DNA from 3 places in the Streptomyces sp. NPDC056883 genome. Region 2 is predicted to be linked to each of the others. Evidence: riboswitches for the same ligand, from Rfam matches in the RefSeq annotation. Region 2 holds a riboswitch; each other region holds the start of a gene.
The links. A riboswitch is a leader RNA that binds a small molecule or an ion and turns the genes downstream of it on or off. The one in region 2 is predicted to bind thiamine pyrophosphate.

Region 1 (7,915 bases), on a different contig from region 2:
AGTCGCTCCAGCGCCAGCAGGGACACCGCGCACACCAGCATCAGGATCGTGCTCAGGGCCATCGCCTGCCCGTAGTTCATCTCCCCGGCCCGCCCCAGCAGCCGCGCCACGGCGACCGGCAGCGTCGGATGGTCGGGGCGCGCGATGAAGACGGTCGCCCCGAACTCCCCGAGGGACACGGCGAAGGCGAAGCCCGCCGCGATCAGCAGGGCCCGCCGCACCATCGGCAGGTCCACCTCCCGCCAGGCCCGCAGCGGTGAGGCGCCGAGCACGGCGGCGGCCTCCCGCAGCCGTCCGTCCACTGCGCGCAGGACCGGCAGCATGGTCCGTACGACGAAGGGAACGCCCACCAGCGCCTGCGCCAGCGGCACCAGGATCCACGAGGTCCGCAGGTCCAGCGGCGGCTCGTCGAGGGTGATGAGGAAGCCGAAGCCGACGGTCACGGCCGACACCCCCAGCGGGAGCATCAGCAGCGCGTCGAAGCCCCGTACGAAACGGCCCGCGCGCCGGGTAAGCGCCGCGGCGGCGAGCCCGCCGACGACCAGCGCGATGGCGGTGGCGGCGAGCGCGTACTGCAGGGAGTTCCAGATCGCCTCCAGCGGCGGCACCAGGAAGGTCCCGCCACCGGCGCCGACTTCCTGGAGCGCCCGGTAGAAGCCGAACCCGTACCCGCCCGGGGCGTCGAGGGAACGTTCCACGAGCACGGCGAGCGGCGCCACGATCAGCAGCGCCACCGTCAGCAGCACCCCGCCGAGCAGGGTGCGCTGGGCCCAGCCGCGCGGCCGGTGCGTGGTCCGCCCCGGGTCGACCAGCCGCAGCGCGGTCTCCCGCTTGCGCACGGTCCAGGCGTGTACGCCGAGGATCGCTCCGATGGCCGCGAACTGCACCATCGTCAGCACGGCGGCCGTCGGCAGGTCCAGGAGCTGCGCGGTCTGCCGGTAGACCTCCACCTCCAGGGTGGAGTACGCGGGCCCGCCCAGGATCTGCACGACGCCGAAGGAGGAGAACGTGAACAGGAACACCATCAGCGAGGCGGCCGCGACGGCCGGCCCCAGCGCGGGCAGCGTCACGCGCCGCCAGGCGGCGAACCGCCCGGCGCCCAGCACCCGGGCGGCCTCCTCCTGGCGCGGGTCCAGCTGCGCCCACAGCCCGCCGACCGTGCGGATGACCACGGCGTAGTTGAAGAAGACGTGCGCGAGCAGGATCGCCCAGACGGTCGTGTCGAGGCGGATCCCCCACACCTCGTCCATCAGACCGTTCCGCCCCACGAGCGCCAGGAACGCGGTGCCGACCACGACGGTCGGCAGCACGAACGGCACCGTCACGAGCGCCCGCAGCAGCTGTTTGCCGGGGAACTCGAAGCGGGCGAAGACGTACGCGCCGGGGAGCGCGATCAGGAGCGTGAGCGCCGTGGACGCGAGCGCCTGCCAGGTGGTGAACCAGAGCACGTCGCCGATGTCGGGCCGGGCCAGCACCTCGCCGATCCGGCCGAACTGCCAGCCGTCGTCCGTCTTGAGCCCGCGCCCGACGATCGCGGCCACGGGGTACGCGAAGAACAGCCCGAAGAAGACGAGCGGCACGGCCATCAGACCGAGCCTGACGGCCGTGGCCCGCCCGCTCTCCTTCGCAGCCTCGCTCACTCGTCCTACTTCACGACGAGGGCGGACCAGGTCTTGATCCACTGGTCACGGTTCTTGGCGATGGCCTCCGGGGCGACCGTCTCGGGCTTCTCGATGACCACGCCGTGCTTGGTGAACAGCTCCGGCAGCACCGCGTCCTTGGTCACCGGGTTCACGAACATCTGGAGCGGCATGTCCTCCTGGAACTTCTTGGAGATCAGGAAGTCCAGGAGCGCCTTGCCGCCCGCCTCGTTCTTCGCACCCTTGAGCAGACCCGCGAACTCGGTCTGCCGGAAGCACGTGCCCGTCGCGACGCCCGTCGGGGCCTCGGCCGGCTGCGGCTCGCCGTAGAGGACCTCGACCGGCGGGCTGGAGGCGTAGGAGACGACCAGCGGGCGGTCGCCCTTGGCCTTCTTGCCGCCGGCCGAGCCGGAGAAGCGCTCGTTGTAGGCCTGCTCCCAGCCGTCGACGACCTCGACGCCGTTGGCCTTGAGCTTGCTCCAGTAGTCCTTCCAGCCCTCGTCCCCGTACTTGCCGACGGAGGCGAGGAGGAAGCCGAGGCCGGGCGAGGAGGTCGCGGCGTTCTCGGTGACCAGCAGGTTCTTGTACTCCGGCTTGATCAGGTCGTCCAGCGTCTGCGGCGGGGCGAGCTTCTTGTCGGCGAAGTAGGCCTTGTCGTAGTTCACGCAGATGTCGCCGGAGTCCACGGGGGTGACCCGGTGCTCCTTGTCGAGCACGAACTCGGGCTTCACGTCGGCCAGCCCCTTGGCCTCGTACGGCGTGAAGATGCCCTGGTCGAGGGCCCGGGAGAGGAGCGTGTTGTCCACGCCGAAGAAGACGTCGCCGCGCGGGGAGCCCTTGGTCAGGATCTCCTGGTTCAGTGCCGCGCCCGCGTCGCCGGACTTCAGGACCTTCACGGTGTAGCCGCTCTGCTGCTCGAACTCCTTGAGGACCGTGTCGGTCACGTTAAAGGAGTCGTGCGAGACGAGGGTGATCGTCTTGGACTTCGGGGCGTCGCTCGCCCCGGCGGACTTGTCCTTGGCGTCTCCGCCGCCGCAGGCGCTGAGCGTGGTGACGCCGAGCGCGGCCGCGAGCGCGACGCCCGCCATCTTCTTGGTGGTGCTCATTGGTGCATTCCTCCTGGGATGTCCAGGAGAAGACGCGGCCCCGCCCGGCGCTCTGTGGAGCGGACGCCGGGCAGGGCGCAACAGCTTGAGTGATGACCGAACTTCCTACCCCGAATGACCGGGGCGAGGTTCAGAGGGTCTGCGGTGACGGTTACCGCACTCTCAGCGCTGTGGCGCTCCCCTGTCGGAATATGAAATTGGTTTCGGCCACAGGGTACCCCGCGGCCGAAAGCAAACCTGAACTGGCGGAAATCAGCGCTCCGAGGCGGCGAGCTGGCCGCAGGCGCCGTCGATCTCCTGGCCGCGGGTGTCGCGGACGGTCACCGGCACGCCGTGGCGGGCGATGGCCTCCACGAACGCCTTCTCGTCCTCGGGCCGCGAGGCGGTCCACTTCGAACCCGGCGTCGGGTTCAGCGGGATCAGGTTGACGTGCACGCGCTTGCCCTTGAGCAGCCTGCCGAGCAGGTCGCCGCGCCAGGCCTGGTCGTTGATGTCGCGGATCAGGGCGTACTCGATGGAGATGCGGCGGCCGGACTTCTCCGCGTACTCCCAGGCCGCGTCGAGCACCTCGCGGACGTTCCAGCGGGTGTTCACGGGGACCAGGGTGTCGCGCAGCTCGTCGTCCGGGGCGTGCAGTGAGACGGCCAGGCGGCACTTGAAGCCCTCGTCGGCGAAGCGGTGCATCGCCGGGACCAGGCCCACGGTGGAGACGGTGATCCCGCGCTGGGACAGGCCCAGGCCGTCGGGCTCCGGGTCGGTGAGGCGGCGGATGGCGCCGACGACGCGGTTGTAGTTGGCGAGCGGCTCGCCCATGCCCATGAAGACGATGTTCGACAGCCGGGCGGGCCCGCCGGGGACCTCGCCGTCGCGCAGGGCGCGCATGCCGTCGACGATCTGGTGCACGATCTCGGCCGTCGACAGGTTGCGGTCGAGACCGGCCTGGCCGGTGGCGCAGAACGGGCAGTTCATGCCGCAGCCGGCCTGCGAGGAGATGCACATGGTGACCCGGTCCGGGTAACGCATCAGCACGGACTCGACGAGCGTGCCGTCGTGCAGCTTCCACAGGGTCTTGCGGGTGGTGTCGTCATCGCACGAGATGTGGCGGATGACGTTCATCAGGTCCGGCAGCAGCTCCTGCTGGAGCTTCTCGCGGGAGGCCGCGGGGATGTCGGTCCACTCGGCCGGGTCGTGCGCGTACCGGGCGAAGTAGTGCTGGGAGAGCTGCTTGGCCCGGAAGGGCTTCTCACCGATCGCGGCGACCGCCTCCCGGCGCTCCTCGGGGGTGAGGTCGGCGAGGTGCCGGGGCGGCTTCTTCGCTCCACGAGGGGCGACGAAAGTGAGCTCTCCCGGAACAGGGCGGGCCATGGCAGGTACTCCTTGTAAGACGAAAGGCGCGCCGCAGAAGCAGCGCGCCTTCCAAGAGTAACCGCCCCGCCTGTACGGGCGCCTTTTCGCAGGTCAGCCGGTACCGACGAACAGCGCCAGCAGCAGCCAGACCACCGGGGCCGTCGGAAGCAGGGAGTCCAGCCGGTCCATGATGCCGCCGTGACCCGGCAGCAGGGTGCCCATGTCCTTGATCCCGAGATCCCGCTTGATCATGGATTCCCCGAGGTCACCCAGCGTGGCACTGACGGCGACGGCGAGGCCGAGCACCAGGCCCTGCCACCAGACGCCCCCGACGATCAGGAACTCCATGCACAGCGCGCCGGCCGCCATCGCGAAGGCCACCGCTCCGAAGAGCCCCTCGCGGGTCTTTCCGGGGCTGATGCGCGGGGCGAGCTTGGTCTTGCCGAAGCGCCAGCCGACCGCGTAGGCCCCGGTGTCGCTGACCACCGTCAGGAGCAGGAAGGTGATCACCCGCTGCGGCCCGTCGTCGGCGGTGAGCAGCATCGCGACGAAGGTGGCCAGGAAAGGCACGTAGAACGCCGCGAAGGCACCCGCCGTGACGTCCTTGAGGTAGTCCTCGGGCGGCTCGGTCATCCGCCAGACGAGGACGGCCAGCACCGTCAGCGCCATGGCCACCCAGGCACCCTCGGCACCGCGGACGTATCCGGCGATGACCATGGCCGCACCGCCGATGGCGAGCGGGACCAGCGGGGCCTTGATGCCCTTCTTCTCCTGGAGCCGGGAGGTCAGCTCCCACAGGCCGACGACGACCGCCACGACGACGACGCCGACGAAGACGGCCTTGACGATGAGCAGCGAGGCGAAGATCACCGCGCCGAGGCCCACTCCGACCCCTATGGCGGCGCGCAGGTCCCGCCCGGCCCGCTTCTTCTGAGGCGGGGGCGAGGCGTCCTGAGGTGCCGGCGAAGGCGGGGTCGGCGGGGGGCTGGGCATGGGCTCCTGCGGCGGCGTCTCGGCGCGGAAGAGGGAGCCGCCGTCAGCGGCGGCCCCCCGATCGCGTGCTTCCCGGTCGTCGAAGTCACGGCCGGCGGCATCGGGCACGATGGGCATGGGCCGAGTGTGCGGGCCCACCAGCGCATCGTAGGCGGGACCCGCCGGAACCGGCTCCGGCTGCCAGGAAGTGTCGTTCATCAGACTTCGAGGAGCTCGGCTTCCTTGTGCTTCAGGAGCTCGTCCACCTGCGCGACGTACTTCGCGGTGGTGTCGTCGAGCTCCTTCTCGGCGCGGCGCACCTCGTCCTCGCCGGCTTCCTTGTCCTTGACGAGCTTGTCGAGGGCGTCCTTCGCCTTGCGGCGAATGGCGCGGATCGACACCTTGGAGTCCTCGGCCTTGGTGCGCGCGACCTTGATGTACTCCTTGCGCCGGTCCTGCGTCAGCTCGGGGAAGGTCACCCGGATGATGCTGCCGTCGTTGCTGGGGTTGACGCCCAGGTCGGAGTCGCGGATGGCCGTCTCGATGTTGCGCAGGGCGCTCTTGTCGAACGGGGTCACGATCGCCATGCGCGGCTCGGGGACCGAGAAGGAGGCGAGCTGGTTGATGGGCGTGATGGCGCCGTAGTACTCCGCCACGATCTTGTTGAACATCGCCGGGTGCGCACGACCGGTGCGAATCGCGGCGAAGTCTTCCTTGGCGACGACGACGGCCTTTTCCATCTTCTCCTCGGCCTCGAGGAGGATCTCTTCGGTCACCACGTGCTCCTGCATGTCAGAAATGGATGGTTCAGGCGGACGGGGCCTGCTCAGGCCCGGGTGCCCTGGTCGCTCACGAGCGTGCCGATCTTCTCACCCTTGACGGCTCGCGCGATATTGCCCTCGGCGAGCAGCTCGAAGACCAGGATCGGCAGCTTGTTGTCGCGGCACAGCGTGATGGCGGTGGCATCGGCGACCTTGAGGTCGCGCGACAGCACCTCGCTGTACTCCAGCGCGTCGAACTTCACCGCGTCCGGGTTCTTCTTGGGGTCGGAGTCGTAGACCCCGTCGACGCCGTTCTTGCCCATGAGGAGGGCTTCCGCGTCGATTTCCAGGGCTCGCTGGGCGGCCGTGGTGTCGGTGGAGAAGTAGGGCATGCCCATGCCGGCGCCGAAGATGACGACGCGGCCCTTCTCCAGGTGGCGGACGGCGCGGAGCGGGATGTACGGCTCGGCGACCTGGCCCATGGTGATGGCCGTCTGGACGCGGGAGTCGATGCCCTCCTTCTCCAGGAAGTCCTGGAGGGCAAGGCAGTTCATGACCGTACCGAGCATGCCCATGTAGTCGGACCGGGCCCGGTCCATGCCGCGCTGCTGGAGTTCGGCGCCGCGGAAGAAGTTGCCGCCGCCGATCACCACGGCGATCTCCGCGCCGTCGCGGACCACCGCGGCGATCTCGCGGGCGATGGCGTGGACTACGTCGGGGTCGACGCCCAGTCCTCCGCCACCGGAGAAGGCCTCGCCCGACAGCTTCAGCATGAAGCGGCGGCCCTTCTTGTCCTGGTCGCTCTTGTCGTCGGAAGCGGTGTGGGTGTCCACGCCCTGATTCATGGAGATCTCCTCGTGCACATACGAAGAAGGCCATTGCCGGTGGGTCCTCGCGGTTCCCTCTACGGCAATGGCCTCCTCGTCAGATCTGCGGTCGCCCTGCGCGAACGCGGGCGACTGCTTCAGACCCTACCGGGGTCCGGTGTCCGTCGCGTACGGACGGACTCAGATGCCGACCTTGATGCGCGAGAAGCGCACCAGGGTGACACCGGCCTCGTCCAGAACCTTCTGGACGGACTTCTTGGCGTCCAGGGCGTACGCCTGGCCAAGCAGCGTGTTGTCGCGGAAGAAGCCGTTGACACGACCCTCGACGATCTTCGGCAGCGCGGCCTCCGGCTTGCCCTCGGCGCGGGTGACCTCTTCGGCCACGCGACGCTCGGACTCGACGACCTCGGCCGGAACGTCCTCGGCGGACAGCCACTTCGGCGCGAACGCGGCGATGTGCTGCGCGACGCCGCGGGCGACCTCGGCGTTCTCCTTGTCGAGCTCGACAAGGACACCGATCTGGAACGGCAGGTCGGGCATCGTGCGGTGCATGTACGCCGAGACGTAACCGCCGGTGAACTGCGCGAAGCGGTCCAGGACGATCTTCTCGCCGAGGTTGGCGTTGGCCTCGTCGACGAACGCCTGCACGGTCTTGCCGGGGGCGATCTCGGACGCGAGCAGCGCCTCGATGTCGGCCGGCGAGGTCGCGGCGACGTGCGCGGCCAGCTCTTCGGTGACGGCCAGGAACTTGTCGCCCTTGGCGACGAAGTCCGTCTCGCACTTCAGCTCGACGAGGACACCGGAGGTGTTGTCGTCGGAGATGACGGAGACGACGGCACCGTTCTCGGCAGAACGGCCTTCGCGCTTGGCGACGCCCTTCTGACCCTTGATACGGAGCGCCTCGACGGCCTTGTCGACGTCGCCGTCGGCCTCGACCAGAGCGTTCTTGCAGTCAAGCATGCCGACGCCGGTGAGCTCGCGGAGCTTCTTGACGTCAGCGGCGGTGTAGTTCGCCATGAGTCTGTGATTCTCTCTCGAAGTCGTAGATCTACGGGTGAACGGCGGAGGAGGCACGCTTGTGGCGTGCGGCTCCCCCGCCGTCATCGTCCGTGCTGCGAGTGCCCGGCGCATGAACGCCGGGCGCTCTCAGTGGGTCAGGCCTGCTCGGCGTCGGCGGCCGGAGCCTCGACGACGGCCTCGGCGACGACCTCAGCCTCGACGGCGGGGGTCTCGACAGCGGCCTCAGCCGGAGCGGCCTCGGC
Region 2 (7,915 bases):
GCGTCAATCTCGGTCACGAGCACAAGCCTGCCATCTCGGACTGCCCGCCGGTACCCGAGCGACCCCGTCCGGGGTGCGGGGGCCCCGCCGACGGGGCCGAAGACGGGGCGGGCGGGACCCGAGCGAGCCGGAATCGGGACACCCGCGACCCCGAGTCGCCCTGGCCCTGGCCCTGGCCAGGGCCCGCACTCCGCCGGGTCAGCCGGGTCAGCCGGGTCAGCCGGGTCAGCCGAGTCAGCCGAGCAGCGTCGACTTCAGTGCGGTCGCCGGGTCGGCCACCTTCGCCCGGTCCACCAGAGCGCCCGACTCGATGAGCCGGCGCCCCTGGGCCAGGTCGCGCGGGCGGCCCACCGCGAGGACCGCAACCAGCCGCCCCTCGCGCAGCCAGCACACCGACCAGGTGTCCGCCCCCGGGTCACCGCGCCACAGCATCGCGTCCGCGTCGCCGTGATGGCCCGCGTACTGCACGAAGCGGCCGAACTGCTCCGACCAGAAATACGGGACCGGGTCGTAGACCTGCTCCCCGGAGCCCCCGGCCACGATGTCCGCCGCCACCACGCGCGGCCCCTGGAGCGCGTTGTCCCAGTGGTGCACCAGCAGCCGGGACCCGTAGCGGCCCGACGGGAACGAGGCGCAGTCCCCCACGGCGTACACCCCGGGCACCGAGGTGCGCAGCCGCTCGTCGGCGGTGACCGCTCCGTCCGGGCCGAGCTCCACGCCGGACCCGGCCAGCCATCCGGTGGCCGGCCGGGCGCCGATGCCCACCACCACCGCTCCGGCCGGCAGCGCCCGCCCGTCGGCCAGCAGGACCCGGCCCGCCTCCACGGAAGCCACCCTCGCGCCGGTCAGCAGCTCGGCGCCCGCCTCGGCGTACCACCGCCCCATCGGCTCGGCCACCTCCGCGGGCAGCGCGCCCGCCAGCACCCGGTCGGCCGCCTCGACCACCGTCACGGCGCAGCCCGCCTCGCGGGCGGCCGTGGCGAATTCCGCGCCGATCCAGCCGGCCCCGACCACGACCACCGCCGAGCCGGCCGCCAGGACGGGCCGCAGCCGGGCGGCGTCGTCCAGGGTGCGCAGCAGGTGGACCCCGGGGACACCGTCCGCGCCGGGCAGGGTCAGCGGGAGGGCGCCGGTCGCCAGCACGAGGACCTCGTACGGGACCGGTCCGGCCTCGGTGTCCACCTCGCGGTCGGCGGGCCGCAGCCCGGTGACCTCGACCCCCAGCCGGAGCTCGATGCCAAGCTCCTCGAAGTCGACGTCGAAGGCCGAGTCCTCCGCCTTGCCGAGGAGCACCGCCTTGGACAGCGGGGGCCGGTCGTAGGGCTGGTGGGGTTCGGCCCCCAGCAGGGTGACGGGGCCGGTCCAGCCCTGCTCCCGGAGGGCGACCGCGGTCTGGACCCCGGCCATCCCGGCGCCGACGATCACCACGCCGCGCCGAGTCTCTTCCACCTGCTGCGTCTGCTGTTGCGTCTGCTCGCTCACGCCGCCCACCCTAATCAACTGACGGTCCGTCAGGAATAGTGGATGGCGACCCGTCCGGGATCCGGGCGGGAGCCCGGCGGGAGCCCTGCCACGGCCGGACCGGCACCGCCGCCGGGGAGGCAGCCTTACCGGCCGTCGGCCTCGGCGTTACTCTGACACCGAACCTATCGCGGGAGTCCGGGCGCACCGGGCTGAGAGGGAGGCTGGCCGGCCTCCGACCGTACGAACCTGATCCGGGTCATGCCGGCGAAGGGAGGGGCTGGACGCCCATGCATTCATTCAGGAACGGCCGGAGTCCCGGCTACGACGTCCTCGTCATCGGGGGCGGCATCATCGGCCTGGTCACCGCCTGGCGGGCGGCCCGGCGCGGGCTGCGCACCGCGCTGGCCGATCCGGCCCCCGGCGGCGGCGCCGCCCAGGTCGCGGCCGGCATGCTGGCCGCCGTCACCGAGCTTCACTACGGCGAGGAGACCCTGCTCGGGCTCAACCTCGCCTCCGCCGCCCGCTACCCCGAGTTCGCCGCCGAGCTCGCCGAAGCCAGCGGCGGCATGGACATCGGCTACCGCGCCTGCGGCACCCTCGCCGTCGCCCTCGACGCCGACGACCGGCTGCACCTGCGCGAACTGCACGCCCTCCAGCGCCGCTGCGGCCTGGAGTCCGACTGGCTGACCGGCCGCGAGTGCCGCCGCCTGGAACCGATGCTGGCGCCGGGCGTACGCGGCGGCCTGCGCGTGGACGGCGACCACCAGGTCGACCCCCGCCGCCTCGCGGCCGCCCTGCTGGCCGCCTGCGAACGGGCCGGGGTCGCCCTGCACCGCGCCGGGGCGGCGCGCCTGCTGACCGCCGCCGACCGGGCCTGCGGCGCGGTCCTCGACGACGCGGACGGTACGGAGCTGCGCGCCGACCAGGTGGTGCTGGCGGCGGGCTCGCTCAGCGGCCGGCTGGACGGCGTACCGCCCGAGGCCGTGGCGCCCGTACGGCCGGTGAAGGGCCAGGTGCTGCGCCTCGCGGTGCCGCCCTCGTACGCCCCGTTCCTGTCACGGACCGTACGGGCCGTGGTGCGCGGCAGCCACGTCTACCTGGTCCCCCGCGAGAACGGCGAGCTCGTCGTCGGCGCCACCAGCGAGGAACTCGGCTGGGACACCACCGTCACCGCGGGCGGGGTCTACGAACTCCTGCGCGACGCCCACGAACTGGTGCCCGGAATCACCGAACTCCCCCTGGTGGAGACCCGGGCCGGGCTGCGGCCCGGATCGCCGGACAACGCCCCCCTCCTCGGCCCGACCGACCTCCCCGGCCTCCACCTGGCCACCGGCCACTACCGCAACGGGGTCCTGCTGACGCCCCTGACCGGGGACGTGATGGCGGACCTGCTGACCACCGGCGAACTCCCGGAAATCGCCCGCCCCTTCACCCCGCGCCGCTTCGCCGTCACGCCCACCCTCACGCGACAGGAGTCGTTCGCATGACCATTTCCGTCTCCGTCAACGGCGAGCCGCGCGAGATCGCGGACGGGACCAAGCTCGCCGCCGTGATCGCCACCCTCACCGAAGCCACCAAGGGGGTCGCGGCCGCCCTCAACGAGACCGTGGTGCCGCGCGGCCAGTGGCCGTACACCTCCGTGACCGACGGCGACCGCGTCGAGGTCCTCACCGCAGTCCAGGGAGGCTGAGCACATGGCGGACACGTATGACATCTCCGACGACGCCTTCACCCTCGCCGGCCGGACCTTCTCCTCGCGCCTGATCATGGGCACCGGCGGGGCGCCGAGCCTGGACATCCTGGAACGGGCGCTGGTCGCGTCCGGCACGGAACTCACCACGGTCGCGATGCGGCGCCTCGACCCGACGGTGCAGGGCTCGGTCCTGTCCGTCCTGAACCGCCTCGGCATCGCGGTCCTCCCCAACACCGCGGGCTGCTTCACGGCCGGCGAAGCCGTCCTGACGGCGCGCCTCGCCCGGGAGGCCCTCGGCACGGACTGGATCAAACTGGAGGTGGTCGCGGACGAACGCACCCTCCTCCCGGACGGGGTCGAACTGCTCGACGCCGCCGAAACCCTGGTCGACGAGGGCTTCACGGTCCTCCCGTACACGAACGACGACCCGGTCCTCGCCCGCAAACTGGAGGACGTGGGCTGCGCGGCGATCATGCCGCTCGGCTCCCCCATCGGCTCCGGCATGGGCATCCGCAACCCGCACAACTTCGAGCTGATCACCGAGCGCGCAGGCGTCCCCGTCATCCTCGACGCGGGCGCCGGAACGGCCTCGGACGTGGCCCTGGCCATGGAACTGGGCTGCGCGGCGGTCATGCTCGCCTCGGCGGTGACCCGGGCGCAGCTCCCCGTCCTGATGGCCGCGGCCATGCGCGACGCGGTCACGGCGGGCCGCCTGGCCCACCGCGCGGGCCGCATCCCCCAACGCCGCTTCGCAGAAGCCTCCTCCCCGGTGGAGGGCCGAGCCACCCTGGACCCGGAACGCCCGGCGTTCTGAGCGGGCGGCGGTACGGGGCCTGGCGGGTGGGGGGCCTGATGCCGTACGGGCCCTCCGTGGGCGGGGCCTTCACCCCCTCGCGCTCCACCCCCGGCCGGTGGCTGCCCACCCGCCGCCCCCTCGGGACCGGACAGGCCCGGGACCGCCCAGCGCGGCGGAACCGAGGGATGGGCGGGACGGGGGCCGGCCGGAGGCTTCGGGAGGTTTGGGGTTTTCCGGCAGCCTCATCGTCCTTCCGCGTCGGGCCGGCCTGTCAAGGGCGCTCCCTGCGGTCGCGTCGCTTCGCGACGGCCTTCGGCCGCCCTTGACAGACCGACCCGCCACGGAAAAACGAAGGCAGCCGGAAAACCCCAAAAGAACGGGCGGGTCAGAGAGACATGGACGGCCCAGCAGGAAGGTGCGGCCAAACACCACAGGGCCCACCCCGAGCCCCGGCACCCATAAGCCGCCCGCGCCGGCGGCGGGCGCATCAGATCGCTACACGCATCCCCCGGCTCAGCGACTGACCGCCGTCACGAGCCAACCTCTCAAACGCGTCCCCACCGCTTCGATCTAGGCGTCGAAGGGTGGCGGGTGGGCAGGCACAGGGGCCGGGTGGAGCGCGAGGGGGTGGGAGCCCCGCGCGCGGGGGACCCGTGCCGCCCCACGTCACAGGTGCGCTGCAACCCTCCGGGGCCGGGACGGGGGGCGAGTCGGCCCTCGTAGAATCTCCGGGTGGACACGACCCTGGATGACCCCCTCGTCGGGCAGACGCTCGACGGCCGCTACCGCGTGGACGCCCGTATCGCGGCCGGCGGCATGGCCACGGTCTACCGGGCCGTCGACACCCGGCTGGACCGGGTCCTCGCGCTGAAGGTGATGCACCCGGCCCTCGCCGCCGACCCCGGCTTCGTCGACCGGTTCATCCGGGAGGCCAAGTCCGTGGCCCGGCTCGCCCATCCCAACGTCGTGGCCGTCTTCGACCAGGGCACGCACGGGCCGTACACGTACCTCGCCATGGAGTACGTGTCCGGCTGCACCCTGCGCGATGTGCTCCGCGAGCGCGGCGCGCTCCAGCCCCGAGCAGCCCTCGACATCCTCGAACCGGTGCTCGCCGCCCTCGGCGCCGCGCACCGCGCCGGCTTCGTGCACCGGGACATGAAGCCCGAGAACGTGCTGATCGGCGACGACGGCCGGGTCAAGGTCGCCGACTTCGGGCTGGTCCGGTCCGTGGACTCCGTGACCAATACCACCGGGTCCGTCCTCGGCACCGTCTCCTATCTCGCTCCCGAGCAGATCGAGAACGGCGTCACCGACACCCGCGTGGACGTCTACGCCTGCGGCGTCGTGTTCTACGAGATGCTCACCGGCTCCAAGCCGCACACCGGCGCCAACCCGGCCCAGGTGCTCTACCAGCACCTCAACGAGGACGTCCCGCCGCCGTCGGCCGCCGTCCCCGGGCTCCCCGTCGCGCTCGACGAGCTCGTCGCCCAGGCCACCGCGCGCCACCCCGATCTGCGTCCCTACGACGCGGCCGCCCTCCTCGCGCTGGCCATAGGGGCCCGTGCCCAGCTCTCCGACTCCGAGCTGGACGCCGTACCGCCGCAGGCCCGGGCCACGGAGCGGACCGCCGCCGAGGACCGCACCGGCGTGATCCCCCGCCCGGTGACCACACACGCTTCGCACGCCGAGCCGGTGTCCCACACCTCCCGGCTGGCGGCTCCGCCCCTGCCCCCGGCGCCCGCGCCGGCGGCCTCCCGGATCCGCCGGCCCGGCGTGCTGCTCGTCGTCCTCGGCGTCCTGCTCTTCCTCGGCCTCGGTACGGGGGTCTGGTACATCAGCTCCGGCCAGTTCACGAAGGTCCCCAACCTGCTCGGCAAGACCGAGGCGGAGGCCAAGTCCCAGCTGTCGGCGGCCGGGCTCGGGGTGAAGCGGGTCGACCGGAAGTTCAGCGCGGCCTTCGACAAGGGGACCGTGATGAACACCGACCCCGCCGGCGGCAAGCGCATCCGCGGCAACGGCGCGGTGACGCTCACCATCTCGCGCGGACCCGAGGTCGTCGTCGTACCCGACCTCAAGGGCAAGCCCCTGGAGGCCGCGAAGGCCGAGCTGACCTCGGTCGGCCTGACGCCGGGGGCCGTCACGCAGGCCTTCAGCCAGGACGTCGCGCAGGGCTCGGTGATCAGCACGGACCCGACGGGCGGCCAGAAGCGGTCCCTCGACACCCTGGTCGCGATGGTGGTCAGCAAGGGCCGCCCGGTGCCGGTCCCGCGCGTCACGGGAACCTCCCTCGACCAGGCCCGTTCCACCCTGGAGGGCCTCGGCCTGAAGGTGGAGACGGCCCCGGAGGAGGTCAACTCTCCCTTCCCCGCCGGTACGGTCGCCAACCAGTCGATCGGCGCCGGCAGCCAGGCCGCCGCGGGTGACACCGTCACCCTCACCGTGTCCAAGGGGCCCCGCCAGATCCCGGTCCCGGACGTCACCGGCCAGGAGGCCGACGCGGCCCGCAAGACCCTGGAGGGGCTGGGCTTCAAGGTCAAGGTCGACAAGCCCTTCCTCTCCTTCAGCAACACCGTCGACTCCCAGTCGGTCCCCGCGGGCCAGAACGCCGCCGAGGGCAGCACCATCACCATCAGGACCAAGGGGCTGTAACAGCACGCCATGAACAACAATTCAACATGCCGCAATCCGGTCGGCGGGCACGTGCCCGTCGCGGGCGGGCTGGCCTCGGTCGGGCTGGCGTACGCCCGCGAGATGGGTGCCGAGGCCGTTCAGGTCTTCGTCGCCAATCCGCGCGGCTGGGCCACCCCGGTCGGCAATCCCGCCCAGGACGAGCTGTTCCGCGAGGCCTGCGCGACCGAGGGGATCCCGGCCTACGTCCATGCCCCGTATCTGATCAACTTCGGCTCGCACACCGAGGCCACCGTCGAGAAGTCCGTGGAATCGCTGCGGCACTCGCTGCGCCGGGCCCGCGCGATCGGCGCGCTCGGGGTGGTCGTGCACACCGGCTCGGCGACCGGGGGCCGGCCGCGCGAGGCGGCGTACGCGCAGGTCAGGGAGCACATGTTGCCACTGCTGGACGAGCTGACGCATGACGACGACCCCTTCCTGCTGCTGGAGTCCACGGCCGGGCAGGGTTCCTCGCTGTGCTCGACCGCCGAGGAGTTCGGCCCGTACTTCGACGCCCTCGACCGGCATCCGATGCTGGGGATCTGCCTCGACACCTGCCACATCTTCGCGGCCGGGCACGATCTGGCGGAGCCGGGCGGGACGAAGCAGACGCTGGACCTGCTGGTGGACACGGTGGGCGAGGGCCGGCTGAAGCTGGTGCACGCCAACGACTCCAAGGAGGGCGTGGGCGCCCACAAGGACCGGCACGCGCAGATCGGTCAGGGGCACATCGGCCGGGACGCCTTCGCCGAGCTGTTCACGCATCCGGCGATGGAGGGTGTCCCGCTGATCATCGAGACGCCCGGTGGCAAGGAAGGGCACGCGGCGGACGTGGCGCTGCTGAAGGAGCTGCGCGAGCTCGGCTGATCCGTTGATCCATTGACCCGTTGAGGAATACCCCTGGGGGGTATACGGTTCTGTCATATCGACCGACAGAGCCGCTATCCGGCGTTCCTCGCCAGGGGGTTGTCATGGAACACGCGCACGAGCAGCAGCACGAGCACGAGCAGCACCACGGACAGCACCACGAGCACGAGCAGCACCACGACCACGGCCACCACCACACCACCTCCGGCGGCAAGGTCACCTGGGCCGCCGCCGCGCAGGCCACGCTCCACTGCCTCACCGGGTGCGCCATCGGCGAAGTGCTCGGCATGGTCATCGGGACGGCGCTGGGCTGGGGGAACGCCCCGACGATGGTCCTCGCGATCGTCCTCGCGTTCTTCTTCGGCTACGCGCTCACCCTGCGCGGGGTCCGCGCCGCCGGCCTGGACTTCCGTACGGCCATTCGGGTG
Region 3 (7,915 bases), on a different contig from region 2:
CACGCCACCCCGGACGGGTAGTTCGGGTTGCGCGCGGGGTTGGTCAGGTTGTGCCAGTCGAAGTTCGTGTTGGGGTTCCCGAGACCACGGATTCCGACGTACGCGACCCCGTTGATCATCACCGCCTTGATCTCTCGGGAGGAGCTGGGCTTGTAGTTGGCGATGGCGTTGCACTGCGAGGAAGGACCGGTCGCACCTGTGGTACCGGTGGCACCGGTCGCACCCGTGGCGCCCGTCGCACCAGTGACACCGGTCGCACCCGTAACGCCTGTAGCACCCGTCGCACCTGTGGCGCCCGTGGCACCGGTCGCACCTGTAGCGCCCGTCGGGCCGGTCGGTCCGGTCGGGCCAGTCGGTCCGGTCGCACCCGTGGCACCGTCAGCACCCGTCGCGCCGGTCGCACCATCGGCACCCGTCGGACCGGTCAGGCCGGTCGCACCCGTGGCACCGTCGGCACCCGTGGCACCGGTCGCACCGTCAGCACCGGTCGGACCCGTCAGGCCAGTCGCGCCCGTGGCACCGTCGACACCCGTCGCACCGGTCGCTCCATCGGCACCCGTCGCGCCGGTCGCACCGTCAGCACCCGTCGGACCGGTCAGGCCGGTCGCACCCGTGGCACCATCAGCGCCCGTCGCACCGGTCGCTCCATCAGCACCCGTCGCACCCGTCGCGCCATCAGCACCCGTCGGACCGGTCAGGCCGGTCGCACCCGTGGCACCATCTGCACCCGTCGCACCGGTCGCACCATCGACACCCGTCGGACCGGTCGGGCCCGTCGGGCCTGTGGCACCGTCAGCACCCGTGGCACCGGTCGCGCCATCGGCACCCGTGGCACCGGTCGCACCATCGGCACCCGTCGCACCGGTCGCACCGTCAGCACCCGTCGCACCGGTCGCACCGTCAGCACCCGTCGCACCGGTCGCACCGTCAGCACCCGTCGCGCCCGTCGCACCGTCAGCACCCGTCGCACCGGTCGCACCATCGGCACCCGTCGCGCCCGTCGCACCGTCAGCACCCGTCGCACCGGTCGCACCATCGGCACCCGTCGCACCGGTCGCACCGTCAGTACCCGTCGCACCATCGGCGCCCGTCGCACCATCGGCACCGGTCGGCCCGGTCGGTCCGGTCGGCCCCGTCGCCCCATCCGCACCTGCTGTGCCGGTCGCGCCCGTGGCGCCGTCGGCACCGGTGGCGCCCGTCGCGCCGCTGGCTCCCGTCGCGCCGCTGGCTCCCGTCGCACCCGTCGCACCCGTCGCGCCGCCGGGACCTGCCGGGCCCGTCGGCCCCGTCGGCCCCGTCGCGCCGGCCGGCGGGCAGCCGTGGTCGTGGCCGTCGTGGTGGTCGCGCCCCTCTTGGTCGCGCCCGTCGTGGTCGCGCCCCTCGTCTTCGCGCCAGCCGCCGTGCTCGTCGTCGTCCCCGCCGCCCCGGCTCCAGTCCTGTGGCGGTCCGTCGTGCGGCTCGCAGTCCTCGCCTCCGCCGCCGCCCGACGGAGTCGTGGCTCTCACGGCCGTGACCGTCGGCGTGACCGCCGCGACAACGGGGTTGGCCATGCCCACGAGTACGAGGGAAAGCGAGGCCAGGGCACCTCCCGCGATCCAGGCACGATTGCGGGGGACGGGACCAAGGCGGAGCTTGGTCTGGTGCTCACGACTCATCTGCAGCGCTCCTTCGGAACGGAAGGCGAGCCGGAACGGTTGGCGCCCCGGCTGCGAGTTCGAACGTCCTTGGGACTTACGGACGGAGCCGCCCGGATCTTGAGATGGCCGCGATGTTTATCAGCAGAACGGCTTATCAGACGCCTCCGAACGGCTGCGCCGCCGCCCACCGGCCGGTAGCGCCACCGGCGTGCCGCCGCCCCATCGGCGCCCGCACTCCCTAACGTCGCCCGCGATCCGTCCGACGAGAGGGTGCTGCGGTGAGGCCGACCATCTGTCTGAACATGATCGTCAAGAACGAGGCGCCGACGATCCGGAAGTGCCTGGAGTCGGTGCGCCCTCTGATCGACACCTGGGTGATCGTGGACACGGGTTCCACCGACGGCACCCAGGACGTCATCCGCGACTGCTTCGCCGATCTGCCCGGCGCGCTCCACGACCGGCCGTGGAAGGGTTTCGACGGCAGCCGCACCGAGGCGATCGAACTCGCGCGCTCCAGCGCGGACTACCTGCTGTTCATCGACGGCGACGACGAGATGCAGATCCGGCCCGGGTTCCGCATGCCGGACCTGACCCTCGACGCGTACCAGGTGGCACTGCACGACGGTCCGATCGTCCACTGGCGGCCGGCGCTGGTCTCCACCCGGCTGCCCTGGCGGTACGTGGGCGTACTCCACGAGTACATCGACTGCGGCACCGAGTACGTCCGCGACGTGATCGAGGGCTTCAACATCCTCTCCGTCGGCGGTGGGGGCCGTCTCCGGGAAGAGGGTCAGCGGGCGAAGTACCTGCGCGACGCGGAAGTCCTCACCGAAGGCCTCGCAAAGGAACCCGGCAACAGCCGTTACGCGTTCTACCTGGCCCAGAGCTGGCGCGACGCGGGAGAGCCGGAGAAATCCCTCGACGCCTACGACCACCGCGTGGCCATGGGCGGCTGGGCCGAGGAGACCTACTGCGCGCAGCTCTACGCCGCACGGCTCGCGGTCACCCTCCAAAGGCCGTCGGCCGAGGTGATGGACCGCTACCTGCGGGCACACGAGAGCCGGCCCTCACGCGCCGAGGCCCTCGGCGACCTCGCCCGGCAATGCCGCCTCGAAAGCCGTTGGCCCCTCGCCTACCTGTTCGCCCGGCAGGCAGTACGGATGCCGCCCCCGGACGACATCCTCTTCGTCGAGTTCGCCTGGCACGACTGGCGCGCACTCGACGAACTCGCGGTGGCCGCCTACTGGACCGGGGAGTACCAGGAGTCCTCGGACTGCTGCGAACTCCTGCTCCAGGGCGGCAAGCTGCCCGACGACCAGCAGGACCGGGTCCTCGCGAACCTCGAGTTCGCACGGCGCAAGCTGGGCGTGGCCTCCCGGGCCTTCGCCTGACCGTCCGCCCCCGTCAGGTCACAACGGCGGCCCGCGACTCCCCCCTCGGTGTCGCGGGCCGTCCGTGTGTACCGGTGGCGGGAGGTCAGTCCGCCAGCGGCAGGTACACGCGGTTGCCCGCGGCCGCGAACTCGGCCGACTTCTCCGCCATGCCCGCCTCGATCTCCTCGGCGCCCAGGTCGCCACCGTGCTGGCGGCGGATGTCCTGGGAGATCTTCATCGAGCAGAACTTCGGACCGCACATGGAGCAGAAGTGCGCGGTCTTGGCCGGCTCGGCCGGGAGGGTCTCGTCGTGGAACTCACGGGCCGTGTCCGGGTCGAGGGCCAGGTTGAACTGGTCCTCCCAGCGGAACTCGAACCGTGCGTCCGACAGGGCGTCGTCCCATTCCTGGGCGCCCGGGTGGCCCTTGGCCAGGTCCGCCGCGTGGGCCGCGATCTTGTACGTGATGACACCGGTCTTCACGTCGTCGCGGTTCGGCAGGCCCAGGTGCTCCTTGGGCGTGACGTAGCAGAGCATCGCAGTGCCCCACCAGGCGATCATCGCGGCGCCGATGCCCGAGGTGATGTGGTCGTACGCGGGCGCGACGTCGGTGGTCAGCGGGCCGAGCGTGTAGAACGGCGCCTCCTCGCAGATCTCCTGCTGAAGGTCGATGTTCTCCTTGATCTTGTGCATCGGGACGTGCCCGGGGCCCTCGATCATCGTCTGCACGTTGTACCGCTTGGCGATCGTGTTCAGCTCGCCCAGCGTCTTCAGCTCCGCGAACTGCGCCGCGTCGTTGGCGTCCGCGATGGAGCCGGGGCGCAGGCCGTCACCCAGGGAGTACGTGACGTCGTACGCCGCGAGGATCTCGCAGAGCTCCTCGAAGTTCGTGTAGAGGAAGTTCTCCTTGTGGTGCGCCAGGCACCAGGCGGCCATGATCGAGCCGCCGCGCGAGACGATGCCGGTCTTGCGGCGCGCGGTCAGCGGCACGTACGACAGCAGCACGCCGGCGTGGACCGTCATGTAGTCGACGCCCTGCTCGGCCTGCTCGATGACCGTGTCCTTGTAGATCTCCCAGGTCAGGTCCTCGGCCTTGCCGTCGACCTTCTCCAGCGCCTGGTACAGCGGCACGGTGCCGATCGGCACGGGAGAGTTGCGCAGCACCCACTCGCGGGTGGTGTGGATGTTGCGGCCGGTCGAGAGGTCCATGACCGTGTCGGCGCCCCACTTGGTCGCCCAGGTCATCTTGTCCACCTCCTCCTCGATCGAGGAGGTGACCGCGGAGTTGCCGATGTTGGCGTTGACCTTCACCAGGAACCGCTTGCCGATGATCATCGGCTCGATCTCGGGGTGGTTCACGTTGACCGGCATGACCGCGCGACCTGCGGCGATCTCCTCGCGGACGACCTCGGGGGAGACGTTCTCGCGGATCGCGACGTACTCCATCTCCGGGGTGATCTCGCCCCGGCGGGCGTACGCGAGCTGCGTGACCGCGGCGCCGCCACGGCCGCGGCGGGGCTGGCGCGGACGGCCCGGGAAGACCGCGTCGAGGTTCTTGAGGCCACCGCGGGGCGAGGTGTGCTTGATGCCGTCGTCCTCGGGGCGCACGGGGCGGCCCGCGTACTCCTCGGTGTCCCCGCGGCTGATGATCCAGTTCTCGCGCAGCGGCGGCAGGCCCCGGCGCACGTCGGTCTCGATCTGCGGGTCGGTGTACGGACCGGACGTGTCGTAGAGCGTCACGTCCTTGCCGTTGGTGAGGTGGACCTGGCGGACCGGCACCCGGATGTCGGGGCGGGAGCCCGCCACGTAGCCCTTGTGCCAGCCCGGCTGGCGCTCGGTCTGGCCGTCGGCGTCCTGGCTGACGGCAGGCGTGCGTGCGTCCTGAATGGTCATGAGACCTAATCTCCCTACGCCGGCATTACCCGGTAACAGGTTCGGCGGTCGACGCAGCCTCTTCCCGTACGCATATTCGAATGCGAACGGTGATCAGCGCCCTCTCAGCCCGGTGCTCCGAGCTCCCGCGTTGTGCAAAGTAGCCCCCACGCTAGCGTCATGTGTGGCGTGCTGAACAGTGGGCCCCCTCATCTGTTGCGATGATCAGTCAGTGACGTCCTCGCCGCAGCCCCCCACCGAACCCACGGATCCCGCTGGTCACGCCGGCCACGCAGGCCACGCGCATGCGGAACCCGGTCACTCGCCCGCCCCCTCTGCCGGACACTCCCACGGCCATGCGCACAGCCACGGCCCGGCGGCCCCCGTCTCGAAGCACCTGCGCAAGGTGATCGCGGCCGTGCTGATCCCCTTCGCCACCGCCGTCGTGATCGGCATGGTGGTGCTCTGGCCCGGCGGTGCTCCGGGCCACGAGCGCACCGGGGTCGGCTTCGACCGGCAGACCCAGCAGGGCACGGTCGTCGCGCTGCAGAGCGTCGACTGCAAATCCGTGAACGCCGCGCAGGTGCCGCCCACCGGCGATACCTCCACCCCCGAGGGGCGCGAGGCCCTGGCCGCGCAGAACGGCGAGTGCAAGAAGGCCACGATCAAGGTCGGCAGCGGGCCCGACAAGGGCCGGGAGTTCGTCGAGATCGTCCAGCCGGGCGCACCACGACAGTTGACGGACGGCCAGGGCGTGGTGGTCGCCTACGCCCCGGACGCGCCCCGGGATCTCCAGTACTCCGTGATCGACGTGAACCGCAAGCTGCCGATGGCCCTGCTCGCCGGCATCTTCGCCCTCTCGGTGGTCCTCGTCGGGCGGATGCGCGGGCTGTTCGCGCTCATCGCCCTCGTCGTCAGCTTCGCCGTCCTGACCCTCTTCATCCTCCCGGCGATCCTGCAGGGGTCGAATCCGCTGGTCGTGGCCGTGGTCGGAGCCAGTGCGATCATGCTGATCGCGCTCTACATGTGCCACGGGCTGACGGCCCGCACCTCGGTCGCGGTCCTCGGCACCATCATCTCGCTGCTGCTGATCGGCCTGCTGGGCTCGCTGTTCATCGACTGGGCGTTCCTCAGCGGCAACACGGACGACAACACCGGGCTGATCCACGGGCTCTACCCGAACATCGACATGAGCGGTTTGCTGCTTGCGGGTGTCATCATCGGATCGCTCGGCGTACTCGACGACGTGACCGTCACTCAGACTTCGGCGGTCTGGGAACTCCACCAGGCCGACCCCTCGATGGGCCCGCGCGGGCTCTACCGGGCGGGCATCCGCATCGGGCGGGACCACATCGCCTCGGTGGTCAACACGCTGGTACTGGCGTACGCGGGCGCGGCGTTGCCGCTGCTCCTGCTGTTCTCGATCGCGAACAGCAGCATGGGGTCGGTGGCCAACAGCGAGCTGGTCGCGGAAGAGATCGTACGAACCCTCGTGGGCTCGATCGGACTGGTCGCCTCGGTACCCGTGACGACGGCTCTGGCCGCGCTGGTGGTGTCCGCGGACCGCGCGGAATCCCCGGCGGCCACAGCGGCCTCGGGGCCGCTCCGCGGCGGCCGGGGCCGGAGACGCAAGCGCTGAAAGGCGGACCGGCGGGCGCGACGGGTCAGTTCGCGCAGGCGGCCGGTCGTGAGGAACGGCAAGGTGGAGCACTCAGCGTGTCGGCACGCTGAGCCGTGGTGCCGTGGTGCGGTGGTGCTGTGGTGCGGTGGTGCTGTGGTGCGGTGGTGCGGTGTGCCGTGGTGCGGTGGTGCTTGCCGGCGCACCCTGGTCACGAGGTGTCCGGCCGGGCTCGTGTCAGCCCGCGTTCTGCTCGTTCTGCTGCGACTCCGCGAGGATCTTGTCGAGCGCCTCGTCGAGGTTCTCCTCGAAGTCCCCGAGGTTGCGCTCCTGGCCGAGCGGAACGATCCGGTCGGTACGGTCGAGGAACGCCACGAGTGGCGCCGCGCTCGCACGGAAGAGAGCCCGGTCTGCACCTACTTGCAGCCGGATGTGGACGTCGGACAGTTCCTCCGGATCGGTCGGGGCGATGTGGACATCGCCGTCACCGCACGGCTTGTTGATGCCGTCGAGAAGGAGCTCCCGGCCGAACGCCCAGGTCACGGGCGCATCTCCGGGAAGGTGGAAGGTCAGGCGGACTGCGTAGGGGTCACGAGCGTCGTACCGGAGTTCCACCGGGATCCGGAACGAGAGCTCCTCGGAAACGAGGAAACTCATCATGACCTCTGCCTGTACCGACTCGCGCATTGCCTACCCCGCTGTAGTGGAAGTGGCCAGGAATGATCCCCCAAGGCCCTCTTGACAAGAGTGGTGGAAGCGCTAGCAGATCACAAGGAGTGAGTTTTCAGATACTGATAGAGAACGAGAGGGTGCTCAACAGCGCGCCTACTTCACTCCGTAGCCGATCGACCGCATACAGCAATCGACTTTCCTGGTGCAGAGGAAGAGAAATCGCCATGGTCGCGGCGGTGTCGCCGGCCGTGATGGGGATGGCCGCGCACACCGTGCCGAGGGCGTATTCCTGCCGCTCGGTCACCGGCTGCATCCGCTCCATGGAGCTGATCCGCTGCTCCAGAGCCCGTAGATCCCGCACGGTGTAGGCGGTGATGGCCTCGACCGGGTGACGGTCGTAGTAGTCCATGCGCGTCTTCTCGTCGAGCTGGCCGAGCAGGCACTGCCCGATGGCGTGCGCGTGGCCGGTCTCGCGGAAATCGGCCCACTCTTCGCAGGCCGGGTTCGCCGGGGTGTCCGAGACGCCCACGACCTCGATTTCACCCTCGCGGTAGACCGCGAAGTAGACGGGGGCCCCGACCGCGTCGCGGAAGTGCGCGAGGGAGTCGAGGATCATGCTGCGACGTTTCTGCTGAAGTCCGCCACCGGCCAGTCGGCCCGCGGCGTCCCCCAGGACGAAGACTCCGCTCTCCCGTCGCAGATAGCCCTCGTGCGTCAGGGTGCGCAGCAGGTGGTACGCAGTGGG

Region 1: it holds a riboswitch for thiamine pyrophosphate, as region 2 does, so the genes downstream of both, ACFRU2_RS36930 (thiamine ABC transporter substrate binding subunit) here and thiO (glycine oxidase ThiO) in region 2, are expected to answer to the same signal.
Region 3: it holds a riboswitch for thiamine pyrophosphate, as region 2 does, so the genes downstream of both, thiC (phosphomethylpyrimidine synthase ThiC) here and thiO (glycine oxidase ThiO) in region 2, are expected to answer to the same signal.

Annotation. Positions count from the first base shown of each region.
Region 1 covers NZ_JBHUBS010000023.1:128,857-136,771, reverse strand. The annotation lists gene ACFRU2_RS36935 (ABC transporter permease) at 1-1,586, opposite strand, end outside; gene ACFRU2_RS36930 (thiamine ABC transporter substrate binding subunit) at 1,646-2,746, opposite strand; TPP riboswitch at 2,831-2,939, opposite strand; gene rlmN (23S rRNA (adenine(2503)-C(2))-methyltransferase RlmN) at 2,999-4,111, opposite strand; gene ACFRU2_RS36920 (phosphatidate cytidylyltransferase) at 4,205-5,284, opposite strand; gene frr (ribosome recycling factor) at 5,284-5,841, opposite strand; gene pyrH (UMP kinase) at 5,892-6,671, opposite strand; gene tsf (translation elongation factor Ts) at 6,834-7,670, opposite strand; gene rpsB (30S ribosomal protein S2) at 7,808-7,915, opposite strand, start outside.
Region 2 covers NZ_JBHUBS010000034.1:16,302-24,216, reverse strand. The annotation lists gene ACFRU2_RS40815 (Rv2175c family DNA-binding protein) at 1-17, opposite strand, end outside; gene ACFRU2_RS40810 (NAD(P)/FAD-dependent oxidoreductase) at 235-1,482, opposite strand; TPP riboswitch at 1,642-1,754, shown strand; gene thiO (glycine oxidase ThiO) at 1,752-2,951, shown strand; gene thiS (sulfur carrier protein ThiS) at 2,948-3,154, shown strand; gene ACFRU2_RS40795 (thiazole synthase) at 3,159-3,971, shown strand; gene pknB (Stk1 family PASTA domain-containing Ser/Thr kinase) at 4,686-6,602, shown strand; gene ACFRU2_RS40785 (deoxyribonuclease IV) at 6,612-7,487, shown strand; gene ACFRU2_RS40780 (DUF4396 domain-containing protein) at 7,592-7,915, shown strand, end outside.
Region 3 covers NZ_JBHUBS010000014.1:140,194-148,108, forward strand. The annotation lists gene ACFRU2_RS29455 (hypothetical protein) at 1-122, opposite strand, end outside; gene ACFRU2_RS29460 (glycosyltransferase) at 1,916-3,028, shown strand; gene thiC (phosphomethylpyrimidine synthase ThiC) at 3,114-4,901, opposite strand; TPP riboswitch at 4,896-5,040, opposite strand; gene ACFRU2_RS29470 (YibE/F family protein) at 5,113-6,519, shown strand; gene ACFRU2_RS29475 (SsgA family sporulation/cell division regulator) at 6,736-7,185, opposite strand; gene ACFRU2_RS29480 (IclR family transcriptional regulator) at 7,283-7,915, opposite strand, start outside.